Regions from separate parts of the Nocardia sp. NPDC001965 genome, predicted to be linked through region 2. Evidence: riboswitches for the same ligand, from Rfam matches in the RefSeq annotation. Region 2 holds a riboswitch; the other holds the start of a gene.
What was found. A riboswitch is a leader RNA that binds a small molecule or an ion and turns the genes downstream of it on or off. The one in region 2 is predicted to bind cobalamin.

Region 1: linked by a shared signal. The riboswitch ahead of ACWCPQ_RS03815 (short-chain fatty acyl-CoA regulator family protein) and the one ahead of metE (5-methyltetrahydropteroyltriglutamate--homocysteine S-methyltransferase) in region 2 are both predicted to bind cobalamin.

The regions. Positions count from the first base shown of each region.
Region 1 is NZ_JBSFDZ010000001.1:833,486-837,695, forward strand. Features, by position in the region: gene prpD (2-methylcitrate dehydratase PrpD) at 1-95, opposite strand, end outside; gene ACWCPQ_RS03815 (short-chain fatty acyl-CoA regulator family protein) at 395-1,813, opposite strand; cobalamin riboswitch at 1,902-2,091, opposite strand; gene ACWCPQ_RS03820 (YbfB/YjiJ family MFS transporter) at 2,245-3,546, shown strand; gene ACWCPQ_RS03825 (DUF2283 domain-containing protein) at 3,598-3,873, shown strand; gene ACWCPQ_RS03830 (helix-turn-helix transcriptional regulator) at 4,020-4,210, shown strand, end outside.
Region 2 is NZ_JBSFDZ010000012.1:93,632-97,841, reverse strand. Features, by position in the region: gene metE (5-methyltetrahydropteroyltriglutamate--homocysteine S-methyltransferase) at 1-1,578, opposite strand, end outside; cobalamin riboswitch at 1,712-1,872, opposite strand; gene ACWCPQ_RS18895 (pyruvate carboxylase) at 2,205-4,210, shown strand, end outside.

The sequences.
Region 1 (4,210 bases), on a different contig from region 2:
GGATCGGTGGCCACCTCCGCGATCCGCCACGCGAGATGCTCCTCGCGGGGGAAATGCTCCGCCGAACGGTGGGTGCGGACGAGGTGATTCTTCACGGGCCGATGCCTCCAGGGTCGCTGCGATTCGCTTCTTTCGGACGCTACATAGCCCGTGGGCCTGCGGAAATACGTCGCAAAAGGCGAATTTTGCGGAAGCGGACCTGCGAATTTGCAGAAACTGTGGAACGCCATGACAGGCGGCCCGGCTACCGCTACGCCGCGACCCGGCGGAGCCGGATCCGCCCGGATCCCAGCAGGATTCTCGGCGCACGGCCGGGGCGGCGCACACGGCACACGATCGTCCTACGGCGCGGTACCCCGTTCCGCGGGCCGGGCATCAGCGGAGGCGGGATGGTTCACCCGGAATCGCGCGCCGGTGCGTACGGAGTATTCGCCGGACGGTTCTCGTCGGCCGCAAGCGGGCGGCCGATCTGCGGGAACGCGCGCTGAGCGCATGCGGTGCGCTCACACACCCGGCAGCCGGCGCCGATCGGTACAGCGACGGCGGAGTCGTGGATCGGCAACCCGTGCGAGTAGACGAGCTTCTCCGCGAACGCGAGATCGCAGCCGAGACCGACGGCGAAATCCCGCGCGGGCGCCAGATACCCGGGATTGTGCTCGCCGGTGGTGCGGGCCAGCCACAGGTAGGTCCGGCCATCGGGCATCTCGGCGATCTGGGTGCGGATCCGGCCGGGGGTGGCGAAAGCGTCGTGGACCACCCACAGTGGGCAGCTACCGCCTACCCGGGAAAAATGGAATGCCGTCGCGGACTGGCGTTTCGAGATGTTGCCCGCACGGTCGGTACGGACGAAGAAGAACGGCACCCCGCGACTGCCCCGGCGCTGCAATGTCGACAGACGATGGCATACGGTCTCGAACCCGACCTCGAATTGCGCGGAGAGCAGGTCGATGTCGTAGCGCAACCGTTCCGCCGCGTCCAGGAATCGACCGTACGGCAGGATCAGGGCGCCCGCGAAGTAGTTCGCCAGTCCGATACGCAGCAGCCGCCGCGACTCGTCCGGCAGCACCGCGGTCTCGCCCAGCAGGTCCTCGATCACATCGGAACAGCCGAGGAAAGCCAGCTGGGTGGCGAGCTGGAACGCCCGCTGCCCGGCGGTGAGCCGCCGCGCGAGGGTGAGTGTGCGCGCCTGCGGGTCGTAGACCCGTTTGGGTCCGGGCCGGACCGGGTCCTCCGAGCGGATCCGCACCGCCACGTCGTAGTCGTCGCGCAGCAACCGGGCCAGCTGTAGATCCAGACCACCCAGGGTGAAACCGCCGGCTGCGAACAATTCCTCGGCCGCGATATCGAGGGCCGGAATATGGTTGCGCCGGTCGTAGAAATAGTCGCGTACGTCCTCGTAGGGCATGGCGGTCCGCGGGGCAGCGACCGGACCGCCGATTCCCGCCGTCAGTTGTTCGAGCCGGGCGTCCGCGCTGCGCAGCCGTCGATGCTGGCTGATCAGCAACCGTGCCGCCGTCGGTACCCGGGAGAGCAGATCGTCGAGTTCGCCGCTGGTCACCGCGGTGGCTTCCGGATCCTCGGCAAACACCTCGTGCAGGTCGGCCAGCAGCCGCGCATCGGTCTCCGCCGCGAAGAATCCGACCTCCAGATCGAAGGTAGAGGTCAGGCGCATCAGCACCGGCACCGTCAGCGGCCGCTGATCGTTCTCGAGCTGGTTGACGTAGCTCACCGACAACCCCAGCGCTCTGGCCAGTCCGGACTGGGAAAGGCTTCGCTGCTCACGCAGCGCCCGCAGCCGGCCACCGGCGTACATCTTCTCCACCGCCGAGATCCTTTCTCTACCGGCGTAACGCCCGATCCACGAGGCGACGGCCGCCGGGCACGGCGCGCCCGGCGCAACCGGCAGGTCATCGGACTCACGGGTATCGACCTCGATCGGCCGACCGGGCGAAAAGTACTCCCGGGCCGGTACCACGTCGTCGCTTCCCGGGCCGGGGCCCGGTGCCGCACGAAGACGATCGCTCCCGCTCACCGCTGCGGGACAGCCCCGGATTCCCACCGGGTTCCCTCTCACCTGCCGTCCGGCACACCCGGGCGGCAGGCTTCGACATCCCGGGCGCCGGAGCGGTACGGGATGAACCAGCTGCACCGGCCAGCATATGCCCGGCTCGGAACCCCTGGCCGTACCCGGTCGATTCCGCACACTCGGCAGGCTCGCCCCGGGCGGGCCGTAGGGTGGCGGCCATGACCGATCCGCGAACTCCGGCCCGCGGCCGCCGGCCCGGACTGCGGGGCCCGGCGGTGGGCGTGGCCGCCGCCGCGGGCCTGGCCGCGGCGATGGGGGTCGGCCGCTTCGTGTTCACTCCGCTGCTCCCGATCATGACCGGTTCGGCCGGGATCACGACCGGCGACGGTGCGGTGATCGCGACCGGCAACTACGCCGGCTACCTGGCCGGAGCGCTGTTGCTGTCCCGTCGGCCGCAGTGGAGCGGGCGCTCGATGTTCGTCGTCTGGTCGGTGCTGCTGGTCGCCAGTGAAGCCGCGATGGCCACAACTGCCCAGGTCGGCGTCCAGACAGCGCTGCGATTCGTCGCCGGCGCGGCCAGCGCGGCGATCTTCATCGCCTGTGCCGCCACTGTCGCGCACCACCGCGGCGAGGGCGCTTCGTCCGGCGTCGCGTTCGCCGGCGTCGGCGCGGGAATCGCGGTCACCGGTATCTACACGGTGCTCGCCGCACCCCATCTGTCCTGGCAGGGCCTCTGGCTGGGTTCGGCAGTGCTCACCGCGTTGCTGCTGATACCTGCCCTGCTGCTCGATATCCGTGCCGAACCCGGCACCACCGACACCGACCCGACCGCCGGACCGGACGCGGCAGCACGGCGCGCGTGGCAATTGCTGCTCGGGTCGTACTTCGCCGAAGGCGTCGGCTACATCATCGTGGGAACTTTTCTGGTGGCGGCCGTCGCCGGCAGCGGCAGTTCCACCGCCGGGGCGCTGGTCTGGACGCTCGTCGGGGTCTGCGCGATGCCGGCGACCGTGGCCTGGCACCGGGTCGCGCGCAGATTCGGCACCGGACCGAGCCTCGTCGCGACCCTCGGGTTGCAGGCCACCGGCACCGCGGTCGCCGCGGCCTCGGGCAGTATCGCCGCCGCGGTGGTCGCCGCGGCGACCTTCGGCGCCACCTTCCTGGCCGTGGTGGTCCTGACTCTCGATTTCGCGCGCCGACTGCACGTGACGCGCGCCGCGGCGAAACTGACGGCCGGGTACGCGGTCGGCCAGGTGGCGGGTCCGCTGATCGTCATCCCGGTCATCGGCACCGACTTCGGCACCGCCTTCACGATCGCCGCACTGATCATCGCGTTCTCGGCGGCACTGGCGGCCGCGGCCGCCCGCACAGAACGCCGCCGAGGGACCGGACCGCCGTCCCCGGGAACAGCATCTTTTCCGCGCCCGGCCCGGGTTCGAAGCGAATCCGCCACCGCGGGCGACGCCCGGACCGCTACCGCGGACCCGTCTCCATTGCACCGGCGCAGCAACGCTCGGTAGCGTGGCTCCGGTAGGTCTCACGAATACCGGAGCCGACCCGGGGGGATACCAGTGACCGGAACACCGCGGCACTCGTTCATCGAGGAATTGACCTGGGACAGGCGGGCCGACGCCGCCTATCTCTCCATGGCGACGGACCTGCCCGGTCCACGCCGTGCGGTATCGACGCTGCCGGTCCAGAACAAGGACGGCGAAACGGTGGCCGCACTGGATTTCGCTTCGGACGGCACCCTGTTGGGGGTCGAATTGCTGGATGCCGCCGCACAGTTGACAGCGGCGATGAAATCGGCTGCGCTCGATATCACAGACGGCCACCCGATGTCCTGACGCGCGAGCCGCCCGGAGGCGGAGCATCCGCCGGGCGATCCGGCACACCGCCGCCGGTCCGGAGCACGGTCGGATCGGCCCGCGAGTGGGTGGACTCCGCACCGACATCGATCGGCCCGTCCCCCGGTCCATTACGCTACCGAGTTGTGTCGGCAGGGCGAACTTCGGTCCACGGATTGCCACCCGCGGCTGCCAGTGATTTCGTGGGCCGCGACCGGGAACTACAGCGAATCGGAATGGCATTGCTGGGCGGGACCCGCCTGGTGACGTTGATCGGCGCGGGCGGTATCGGAAAGACCCGGCTCGCGACCGAGGCCGTCCAGCGGTTCCACCGGGC
Region 2 (4,210 bases):
GGACTGCACCCAGCCCAGGTCGGTCGCCGCGAATCCGTCGAGCTGCTCGGCGAAGTACTGCACCATATCGTTGCGTTCCGGCTCACCGTGCACCAGCACATCGAGCTCCAGTTCCTCCTGCAGCGCGATGACCTCGCCGATCTCGCCCCGCATCCGCCGCACGTACTCGGTCCGATCGATCTCGCCGGACCGCAGTGCCGCGCGGGCCAGCCGGATCGCCGAGGTCTGCGGGTAGGAACCGATGGTGGTGGTGGGCAGGGCGGGCAGTCGCAACCGATCCTGCTGCAGGGCCCGACGCTGTTCGGCGGGTGCCCGCCGGACGGCTTCCGGACCCAGTGCCGCCAGCCGGGCGCGCACCTGCGCGTCGGCGAGCCGCGGGTCGGCCCGGCGGCCCGCCGCGGCGGCACGGGCCGCCGCCAGCTCCGCCGCGACGACCTCGGTCCCGGAATTCAGCCCGGTGGCCAGCACCCGCACTTCGGCGATCTTCTCGGCGCCGAAGGCGAGCCAGGAACGCAACGCGTCGTCGAGCCGGGTCTCCACTGCCAGCGAGTACGGGGCGTGCAGTAGTGAGCACGAGGTGGATACCGCCAGGGACCGCACACTGCCCAGCAGAGTGGCCGACGTCGACAGCGCCTCGTCCAGGTCGGTCCGCCAGACATTGCGGCCGTCGACCACACCCGCGACGAGCAGTTTGTGTGCCAGGGCGGGAATCGCCGCGACGGCGGCGATATCGGTACCCGCCACCAGATCGACCGCGATACCTTCGATATCGGTCTCCGCCAGCGCATCCAGCGCCGGTCCCGGGTGGCCGAAATAGGTGGCGACCAGCACGGCCGGGCGGTTCCGCGGCCCGGTCAACTCCGTGTAGACGCGGCGGACAGCCGCCAGCTCGGCCTCGGTGAGGTCGGTGACCAGTGCGGGTTCGTCGAGCTGCACCCAGCTCACCCCCGCTTCGGCCAGCAGGCCGAGCAGTTCCCGGTACAGCGGGATCAGTTCGCCGATACGGTCCAGCGCGCTGCCGCCGGTGGATTTGGCGAGCTTCAGGAAGGTGACCGGTCCGATCACCACCGGCCGGGCCGCGACACCGAGTTCGATCGCCTCCGCCACCTGTGCCAGCAGCGCGCCGGGGTGCAGAGTGAAGGTCGTTCCCGGATCGAGCTCGGGGACCAGGTAGTGGTAGTTCGTATCGAACCACTTGGTCATTTCCAGCGGTTCCACCGACTCGTTGCCGCGCGCGGCCGCGAAATAGCGGTCGAGCGGATCCTCGATCCCGGTCACCCGGGCCGGTAGGGCGCCCAGCAGCACGGCCGTATCGAGCATCTGGTCGTAGTAGGAGAAGGTGCCGACGGGGATCGAATCCAGGCCGGCGGCGGCCAGCTCGGCGTACTGGTCGCGGCGCAGAGCGCGCCCGGCCTCGTGCAGCGCCGCCGCGTCGATACGCCCGGCCCAATAGGACTCGGTCGCGCGTTTGAGTTCCCGGCGCGGGCCCACCCGGGGAAGTCCGAGAACCGTTGCGGTGAAAGGGTTTTGCGAGATAACAGTCACGGTATCGCTCCAGTGCTGAAGTGCGACGACCATCGCCGTTCCCGGACGCACGGCACCGATGAGACCCCGGACGACCGGCCGCGCGGGCGGGTCGGATGTCAGCACTGGTGGCGGCGCCTGATCCACGAGGCGGTGGCCACCGGATACGGCGTACCCGGTACAACCGGCAGGTCTTCGGACTCGCGGGCACCGGCCGATACGGCCGACCTACTGGCCGTCGCTTCCCGGGCGGTACACCCAGTGCTCATGACGGCGGTCGTTCCTGCTCACCGCTGCGGGACAGTTCCGGATTCCCACCGGATTCCCTCTCACCCGCGTGTTGCGGGCTTCGGCGCCGGGGCGGACGTTCGGGGCTCCTCGTCGTCCGGCCGGCGGACCAGCTGCGTGGACCACAATAACGTGGGCGCGCCGAACTGCCCAGGGCGGTAGGGCCGGTGCCCGACCGGGGCGGGCTTCGCATTCCTTCGCAAAATCGGCCGCGTCCGGCGGGAAGCCGGGAAATCGCAGCACCGGAGGATACGCACAGGCCGGGGTTGTGGGTCGTGAGATATGACGGTGCGGTGAACAAGACTTCGCAGCGTTGCCATACGCAGCTGTGAAGATCCTGCCAAGTGGACTTCGCTGTCGATCCTGGCTGTGGCGCCGGGTACGTTGGTCCAATGTTCTCGAAAGTCTTGGTTGCCAACCGCGGCGAAATCGCCATCCGAGCCTTCCGCGCGGCGTACGAGCTCGGTGTCGGGACGGTTGCCGTCTTCCCGCACGAAGACCGCAATTCGGTCCACCGCCTGAAGGCCGACGAGGCATACGAGATCGGTGAGGAAGGCCATCCGGTCCGGGCCTACCTCTCGGTCGAGGCGATCATCGAGGCCGCCGCGACAGCGGGCGCCGATGCGATCTACCCGGGGTACGGGTTCCTCTCGGAGAATCCGGATCTGGCCGCCGCGTGCGCCCGGGCGGGAATCACCTTCATCGGTCCCTCCGCCGAGGTCCTCGAACTGGCCGGTAACAAGGCGCGTGCGATCGCCGCGGCAAAGGCGGCCGGACTGCCGGTGCTGGATTCGAGCGCTCCTTCGGCCGATGTGACGGAGCTGCTGGCGGCCGCGGAGACCATGGAGTTCCCGGTATTCGTGAAGGCTGTCGCCGGCGGCGGTGGGCGTGGGATGCGGCGGGTCGCCGAGCGGTCGGGGCTGCGGGAGGCGATCGAGGCCGCTTCGCGCGAGGCCGAATCGGCGTTCGGCGATCCGACGGTGTTCCTGGAGCAGGCCGTGGTGAATCCCCGGCATATCGAGGTGCAGATCCTGGCCGATACACAGGGCAATGTGATGCACCTGTTCGAGCGGGACTGTTCGCTGCAGCGGCGGCATCAGAAGGTGATCGAGCTGGCGCCGGCGCCGAATCTGGACCCGGAACTGCGGGACCGGATCTGCGCGGACGCAGTGGCCTTCGCACGGCAGATCGGGTACAGCTGCGCGGGCACGGTGGAATTCCTGCTCGACGAGCGCGGGAACCACGTGTTCATCGAGATGAACCCGCGAATCCAGGTGGAACATACGGTGACCGAGGAGATCACCGATGTGGATCTGGTGCAGTCGCAGCTGCGGATCGCGGCCGGGGAGAGCCTGGCCGATCTGGGATTGAGCCAGGACACGGTGACCATTCGGGGCGCGGCGTTGCAATGCCGGATCACCACCGAGGACCCGGCCAACGGTTTCCGTCCCGATACCGGTCGCATCACCGCGTACCGCACTCCGGGCGGCGCCGGGATCCGGCTCGACGGTGGCGCCAACCTCGGCGCCGAGATCGGCGCCTACTTCGATTCCATGCTGGTGAAACTCACCTGCCGGGGCCGTGATTTCCCGGCCGCGGTGGCACGGGCGCGGCGCGCGCTGATGGAGTTCCGTATCCGCGGGGTCACCACCAATATCCCGTTCCTGCTCGCCGTGCTCGACGACGAGGATTTCACCGCGGGCCGGATCACCACCTCGTTCATCGACGAACGCCCGGAACTGCTGGCCACCCGCGAGCCCGCCGACCGCGGCACCAAGATCCTGAACTACCTGGCCGATGTCACGGTCAACAAACCGCACGGCGCCCGGCCCACTGCGGTGTACCCGCACGACAAACTGCCCGCGATCGACCTGTCGGTGCCGCCGCCGGACGGTTCGCGGCAGAAACTGCTGACGCTGGGCCCCGAGGGTTTTGCCCGAGCGCTGCGGGAACAGAAGGCGGTCGGGGTCACCGATACCACCTTCCGCGATGCCCATCAGTCGCTGCTGGCGACCCGGGTACGCACCAACGGCCTGCTCGATGTGGCCGGGCACGTGGCGCGGCTGACCCCGGAACTGTTGTCGATCGAGGCGTGGGGCGGGGCTACCTACGATGTGGCGCTGCGATTCCTGTACGAGGATCCGTGGGAGCGGCTGGCGGCGTTGCGCGAGGCGGTCCCGAACATCTGCCTGCAGATGCTGCTGCGCGGCCGTAACACCGTCGGCTACACCCCCTACCCGGAGCGGGTCACCCGGGCCTTCGTGGCCGAGGCCACCGATACCGGCATCGATATCTTCCGCATCTTCGACGCGCTGAACAATGTGGACCAGATGCGCCCGGCCATCGATGCGGTCCGCGAAACCGGCACCGCGATCGCCGAAGTGGCGCTCAGCTACAC